3 regions of the Aureimonas sp. OT7 genome follow, and region 2 is predicted to be linked to each of the others. Evidence: predicted binding sites of a transcription regulator. Region 2 holds the regulator's gene; each other region holds the start of a gene.

Evidence for each region. The regulator LexA, encoded in region 2, represses DNA repair genes until DNA is damaged. The targets are predictions, from matches to a motif close to TGTTCNNNNTGTGTTCNG.
Region 1: a site for LexA is predicted at 862-879, ahead of IGS74_RS06910 (putative DNA modification/repair radical SAM protein). Genes of this name have one in related genera too.
Region 3: a site for LexA is predicted at 1,053-1,070, ahead of ruvC (crossover junction endodeoxyribonuclease RuvC). Genes of this name have one in related genera too.

The regions. Positions count from the first base shown of each region.
Region 1 is NZ_CP062167.1:1,432,568-1,434,836, reverse strand. Features, by position in the region: gene IGS74_RS06910 (putative DNA modification/repair radical SAM protein) at 1-846, opposite strand, end outside; gene IGS74_RS06905 (autotransporter assembly complex family protein) at 1,153-2,269, shown strand, end outside.
Region 2 is NZ_CP062167.1:2,736,263-2,738,531, reverse strand. Features, by position in the region: gene IGS74_RS13090 (ComEC/Rec2 family competence protein) at 1-622, shown strand, start outside; gene lexA (transcriptional repressor LexA) at 564-1,292, opposite strand; gene glp (gephyrin-like molybdotransferase Glp) at 1,375-2,269, opposite strand, start outside.
Region 3 is NZ_CP062167.1:3,465,916-3,468,184, reverse strand. Features, by position in the region: gene IGS74_RS16585 (serine hydrolase) at 1-978, opposite strand, end outside; gene ruvC (crossover junction endodeoxyribonuclease RuvC) at 1,118-1,681, shown strand; gene ruvA (Holliday junction branch migration protein RuvA) at 1,678-2,269, shown strand, end outside.

The DNA.
Region 1 (2,269 bases), 1.3 Mb from region 2:
CCGGTGCTCGCGCATCAAGGGGGGCCTCGCCAGCGGCAGCCGGCTGGACGAATCCGGAATGGGCGAGAAGGCCGAGTAGTACACGCGCTTCAGCCGAAACGAGCCGTAGAGATTTTCCGAACGCGCCAGTATGGCGTCGTCGTCCGCCCCGTCGGCCCCGACGATCATCTGCGTCGACTGCCCCGCCGGAGCAAAGCGCCTCGGCCTGGTCTTCGCTTTCTTTTCCGGCTCGCTCTCCTCGATCTTCAGGCGCAGATGCCCCATGGAGCGGCGGATATCGCGCGGCTTCTTTTCGGGTGCGAACTGAGACAGGGCGATATCCGTCGGCAACTCGATGTTGACGGACAGGCGGTCGGCATAAAGCCCGGCCTCTTCCATCAACTGGGGTGAGGCCTCCGGAATGGCTTTCAAATGGATATAGCCCGCAAAATTATGGTCGAGCCGCAGGGACTTCGCCACGCGCACCATCTCTTCCATCGTATAATCGGAGTTGCGGATGATTCCGGAGGACAGGAACAGGCCCTCGATATAATTCCGACGATAGAAGTTGAGCGTCAGATCGACGACTTCCTCCACCGAAAACCGGGCCCGCGGCACATTCGACGAATGGCGGTTCACGCAATAGACGCAGTCGTAGATGCAGAAATTCGTCAGCAGGATCTTCAATAGCGAAATGCATCGTCCGTCCGGTGCATAGGCGTGGCAGATGCCCGACCCCTCGGTGGAGCCGATGCCTCCGCTTTTCAGCGAATTGCGCTTGACCGACCCGCTCGACGCACAGGAGGCATCGTATTTCGCGGCGTCGCTCAAAATGGCGAGTTTGTCGAGAAGCGTCGTTCGGGCCATGCTCAAAGCATATACCGTTCGCTCTTTGTTCTATCCAGTGACCGATTGTCGCGCAACACCGGTCAAGGCGGTTAACGGGCGGTTAAAGCCGCACGCAGCCCTTGTGGAGGCGGCTTTCGCAATGGGTGCGCAGATGCGCGCACTGTGGCGTAAGTCCCACAAAAGCCGCAAGGAATGCCCCCGGGTGGCCGCATCGTAGGTTGTCATTTACCGCATCCCCGGCATTTTACCGGATGCGCTCGGGGGAGCGTGCGGTTTAAGGGGGAATGTCTCAAGCATTCCGAACGGCGGAAAGTGATTGCGAACGTGCCTCTGCGTAGAACGGGCATCGTCCTGACCTTGATGGCTTCCACGATGTGCTCCGCCCTTCTGGCCGGAACGCCATCGGCGCATGCCTTCGAGCTGTTCGGCTTCAAGTTCTTCGAAGGCGAGGATGATTCCGAACCGGTGCTCGATCCGGTCAACTACTCGGTCACGCTGACGCTCACGCAGCCTGTCGACGGGCTGGAAGATGCGATGGAAGCCGCATCCACGCTGATCGCCGACGAAGACGAGCCGGTATCCGGCTCGCTCGGCCTGCTGGCCAAGGCGCGCAACGACCGCAAGCGGCTGGTTGCCGCCCTGTACGAAAATTCCCGCTATGACGGCATCGTTACCATCCGCATCGAGGGGCAGGACATCGCGACCCTGCCGCCGGACACGGCGTTCAATACGGCGGGTACGGTGCCCGTAACCATCACCGTGGAACCCGGCCAGCTCTACAAGGTCGGCCGGGTTGCCATCACCACGGACGGCCCCCCCGTGGTGGACCCGGCGGATTACGAGTTGACCCGCGGTTCCTCGGCGGACTCGACGCGGATCCTGTCGGCGCAGAACCGCATATATCGCGATATCGAGGATACGGGGCGCCCCTTCGCGGCCGTCACGCACCGGGACGTCATAGCCGACTCGGCACGTGGCGAACTGGACTACGAATTGTCGCTGTCGCCCGGGCAGCGCGTTCCCTTCGGCGTGACGAGCGTCAAGGGAACCCAGGCCGTGCGGCCCGGCTTCGTCGCCTACATGGCCGGCATTCGCCCCGGCACGGTCTATTCCCGGCAGGAGCTGGCCGACGCGCGCGAGCGACTGTCCAAGTTGAACGTCTTCTCCAGCGTCAATGTGCGCCCCGCCGATGGCCAGGTCGCCGATGGGACGCTGCCGGTGATGGTGGAGGTGGCGGAACGTCCCTTCCGCCTCTTCGGTGCGGGCGCGACCTTCTCCAATACCGACGGCGCCGGCGTGAACGCCTATTGGCAGCACCGCAATCTGTTCGGCGGGGCGGAGAGCCTGCGCATCGAAGGCGCGGTGACCCGCATCGGCGCGAACGAAATTTCCAATGCCGGCCGCGAGACCGACGGGTTCGACTATCGCGGCTCCGCCGTCT
Region 2 (2,269 bases):
CGCGCTGCGTTGGCTGGCGTTGCCGGCGGCTATCGTGGGCGGCTACCTTGCCGTGGGTGGGCAAGCCCCGCCGGATATCCTGATCTTCGAGGATGGCATGAAGGTCGCGCTGGTTGCGCCCGGGGGGCTTGCCCATCTAGGCAAGCGTCCAGGCCGGTTCATCGCCGACCAGTGGGAACGCCGCTACGGTCCGCCCGACGCGGATGGGCCGATACCATGCGAACCGCCTGCCTGCCAGCTTGCCACCGCATCCGGCATCCGGCTGGCGTGGACCGACTCCATAGAGGAGACGGACAGGCTCTGCGCGCAGGCAGACCTTGTGATTGTGGCGCGGGCGCTTCGCCGTGGACGGTGTCCGAACGGCGGCGCAACGCTGGTCACCTTGCGCAGCCTGCGCCGGACCGGCTCCCTTGCAATATCCCGCGGTGATGGGGGCAAGCTCGTGCTGACGCCGTCCATCCCGGCCGATCCGCAGGAATGGAACGTGCACAGACTGGCGGCATGGCCGGAATACTGGAAGAAGGGTGGCGAAGCGCAAACCGACGGGACGGCGGAAAATACTGTCAGTAACGCCGTATCAGACCCACCAGCCGCCCCTGCACCTGCACACGGTCCGAACTGAATATCCGGGTTTCGTATGCGGGGTTGGCTGCTTCCAGGGCGATGGCGGTTCCCTTGCGGCGGAACCGCTTGAGGGTTGCCTCCTCGTCATCCACCAGCGCGACCACGATATCGCCCGGCGTTGCCGTATCCACCCGGCGGATCACGACCGTATCCCCATCCAGAATCCCGGCTTCCACCATCGAATCGCCGGAAACCTCCAGCGCATAATGTTCGCCGGGGCCGATCATGTCCGGTGGCAGTGTCAGGCTATGGGTGTTGTTCTGGATTGCGGATATAGGTACGCCGGCCGCGATCCGGCCCATGACGGGGACGCTGATGCCGGCATCGGCATCGTTTGCGGCGGGGGCAACCCGGCGGCGCGCGGCGAGACCCGATGCAGCAGACTGCTCGGCAAGCGAAACGACGTTGGAAGGGGCCGGGGCAGACGCGGCGGCCCGGCCGCCGCGTGCCATCGACTCGGGTAGCCTGACGACTTCCAGCGCCCGCGCCCGATTGGGCAGGCGGCGGATGAAACCACGCTCCTCGAGGGCCGTGATCAGGCGGTGGATGCCGGATTTCGACCGAAGGTCGAGCGCGTCCTTCATCTCGTCGAAGGAAGGCGGGACGCCGGCGGATTGCAGCCTCTCGTGAATGAACATCAAGAGATCATGCTGTTTGCGCGTTAGCACGTGCCGCCCCCGGAATCGATCAAAAACAAAACCAGAACAAACCTAGCTGTTCCAGTTGTGTTCTGCAAGCTTTCATGGCGCCTCAATCGAGGGGAATGAACAGGCATTCCTGGCCGGCCTGCGCGGCGGGGGCGGCGAGCGGGCGGTACAGCAGCGCATCCGCAAGGGCGTAGATGGAAAGAAGGGAGGAGTCCTGCCGTGGCAAGGCTTCTACCTGCGGCAGGCCCTCTGCCGTGTGGTGCAGCCGGGCGCGGACGAAGTCGGCACGCTCGCCGCCCTGCGGCATGGCCGCCGACAGGACGCCGTGCTGGAAACCCGGATCGGCGCCGAGCCCCGCGAGACAGCGGACGAGGGGCCGCAGGAACAGGGTTGCGGCCACCATCGTGGATGCCGGGTTGCCCGGCAGCCCGATAACCCGCAGCGCGCCCTTGCGCCCGGCCATGACCGGCTTTCCCGGGCGCATGGCGACTTTCCAGAAATCCAGATCCACGCCGCGCGCCCGAAGGGCAGGAGCGACGAGGTCCCGGTCGCCGACGGAGGCGCCGCCGATGGTCACGACGACATCCGCGCGGCCATCCTCTGCTTCCGCAAGCCGGGCCTCCAGCACGGCCTGGTCGTCCGGGGCAATGCCGAGGTCCAGCACCTCGCCTCCATGGGCCTCCACCATCGCGGCAAGGCCGAACCCGTTGGAGGCCACGATCTGGTCGGGGCCGGTGCTTTCGCCCGGCATCACCAGTTCGTCGCCGGTGGCCAGGATCGCAACGCGCGGCCGACGCCGGACGGGAAGTTGCGGGTGGCCGGCGCTGGCGGCAAGCGCGACGTGGCCTGCACGCAGATGCAGGCCCGCCCGCAGCAGCACGGCCCCTTGCGCGAAGTCGAGCCCGGCTTTTCTGATATGACGGGCCGGTTCCGCCGCGACATCGACACGCAACGCGTCCGGCGCTTCGAGCGTCGCGTTTTCCTGGATCAGCACCGTG
Region 3 (2,269 bases), 730 kb from region 2:
GCGGCCCGAAGGCTGGGACTCGTCCGACGTGATGGCGATGGTGAGCTCCAGGTCCGGGATGACATAGATCATCTGGCCGCCATAGCCCCAGCCATAGGTGCCGTCATGGCCGGCGAAGCGGGACAGGAACCAGCCATAGCCATACGCTTCCCCGGTGAAGCGCGATCGGGTGCGCGGCGTCCAGCTTTCGTTAATCCAGCCTTGCGAGACGACGCGCCGGCCCTCCGCATCCAGCCCGCCGCGCCGGTAGATTTCGCCGAAGGCCAAAAGGGCGCGCGGCGTCATGGCCGTCTGATTGCCGCCAAGGTCGATCCCCTGGGGATCGCGTTCCCAACCCGAGACGGTGGCTCCTGCCGGTGACAGCCACTCCCGCGCCAGTTGCCGCGTGGGCTTGCCGCTGGCGCGCGTCAGGATTGCGGACAGAAGATGCGTCGAGCCGGTGGAATACAGCATGGCGCCGCCCGGCTCGTCCGTGAAGGGGCGGGCCAGTGCGTCGGAAACCCAGTTGCGGCTGGCGATCCAACCGCCGTAGTTGCTGCCCGAGGTTCGCTCCAGCCCGGCCTGCATGGACAGGAGATGGCCGATGGTGACATCGTCGAGGCGCGGGTCGTGATCGGCGGGGAACGAGCCGGACAACACGGTCGCGATCTTCTGGTCGGTCCCCTCCAGAATGCCCTTGTCGATGGCGATGCCGACAAGGGCCGAGATGACAGATTTGGACGCCGACTTGATGTTGGTGGCCCGATCGGTCCGGTTGCCCCGGAACCCGCGGTCCAGGACGATCTCGCCCTTGCGGGCGATCACGACTGTTTCCAGGGGCTGCAGGGCCTCGAAGGCGCCGGACAGATCGGCAATGCCGGGGGCGGCCGTGGCCGGCCTTGCCTCCCGCACGTCGTCCGGCACGGCGTCCTGCGCGGCGGCGGCATGCGGTGACGCCAGCATGACGGCGATGGCGAGCGTGCGGATCGTCGGGAGCATGGGGCGTCGTCCTTCGGCAAGTTCCGACCCGGCATATGTCGTCTGTCCGGCGGCATTGCGACCGCCCGAATGAATGTTTCTCTTTTGTTCACTCTTGCGCTTTATCGAATCGACCGATGTGCCTATGAATGGAGAAGATATGGTCCGCCCGAGGCAGGAGAGCGTCATTCGCATCATCGGCATCGATCCGGGGCTGCGCCGTACGGGCTGGGGTATCGTCGAAACCCTTGGAAACAGCCTTCGTTTCGTGGATTCCGGCACCGTCACCTCCGACAACAAGCTTGATCTCGCCTCGCGCCTGCGGCAGCTTCATGACGGTCTGGCGGAGGTGATCCATCGCTTCAGCCCCCACGAGGCCGCCGTCGAGCACACCTTCGTGAACAAGGACGCGACGGCCACCTTGAAGCTCGGGCAGGCGCGTGGCATCGCCATGCTGGTGCCAGCCCTTGCCGGCCTGCCGGTATCGGAATATGCCCCGAACGCCGTCAAGAAGGCGGTCATCGGTGTCGGCCATGGCGAGAAGACCCAGATTCATATGATGGTCAGGGTTCTGATGCCGAAAGCCGTCTTCGATACGGACGATGCCGCCGATGCGCTGGCCATCGCCATATGCCATACGCATCAACGCCAGTCGGCGACGGCGCGGCTTGCGGCACTGGAAGCGGGACGCGACAGGGGCGTCCTGGCAGGGGGCAGGGTTTGATCGGTAAACTCAAGGGTACGGTGGACGAGATCGGCGGTGACCATGTGGTGGTCGACGTCCATGGCGTCGGCTATGTCGCATTCTGCGGCGCACGCACCCTGTCGAACCTGCCCGGCATGGGAGAAGCGGTGACGCTGTTCATCGAGACCATCGTGCGCGAGGACATGATCCGCCTTTACGGCTTCGCCAGCGATGCGGAGCGCGGCTGGTTCCGCCTGCTGCAGAACGTGCAGGGCGTCGGGGCCAAGGTGGCCATGGCCGTGCTGAGCACCTTGTCGGCCGGCGACCTCGCCAATGCCGTGGCCCTGCAGGACAAGGCCATGGTGGCACGCGCGCCGGGTGTGGGCCCCAAGGTCGCCGCCCGCATCGTGGCGGAGTTGAAGGACAAGGCCCCGGCTTTCGCCACGGCCGGCGATATCGATGGCTTTGCCCTGAAGCGCGACCTTGGCGACGGCGTGGCCGCCGGGGCGGTGGCCGACGCAGTGTCGGCGCTGGTCAATCTGGGCTACGCCCGCGACCAGGCGGCCGGCGCCATCGCAAGCGCCGTGCGCGAGGCGGGCGAGGACGCGGAATCCGCCCGGTTGATCC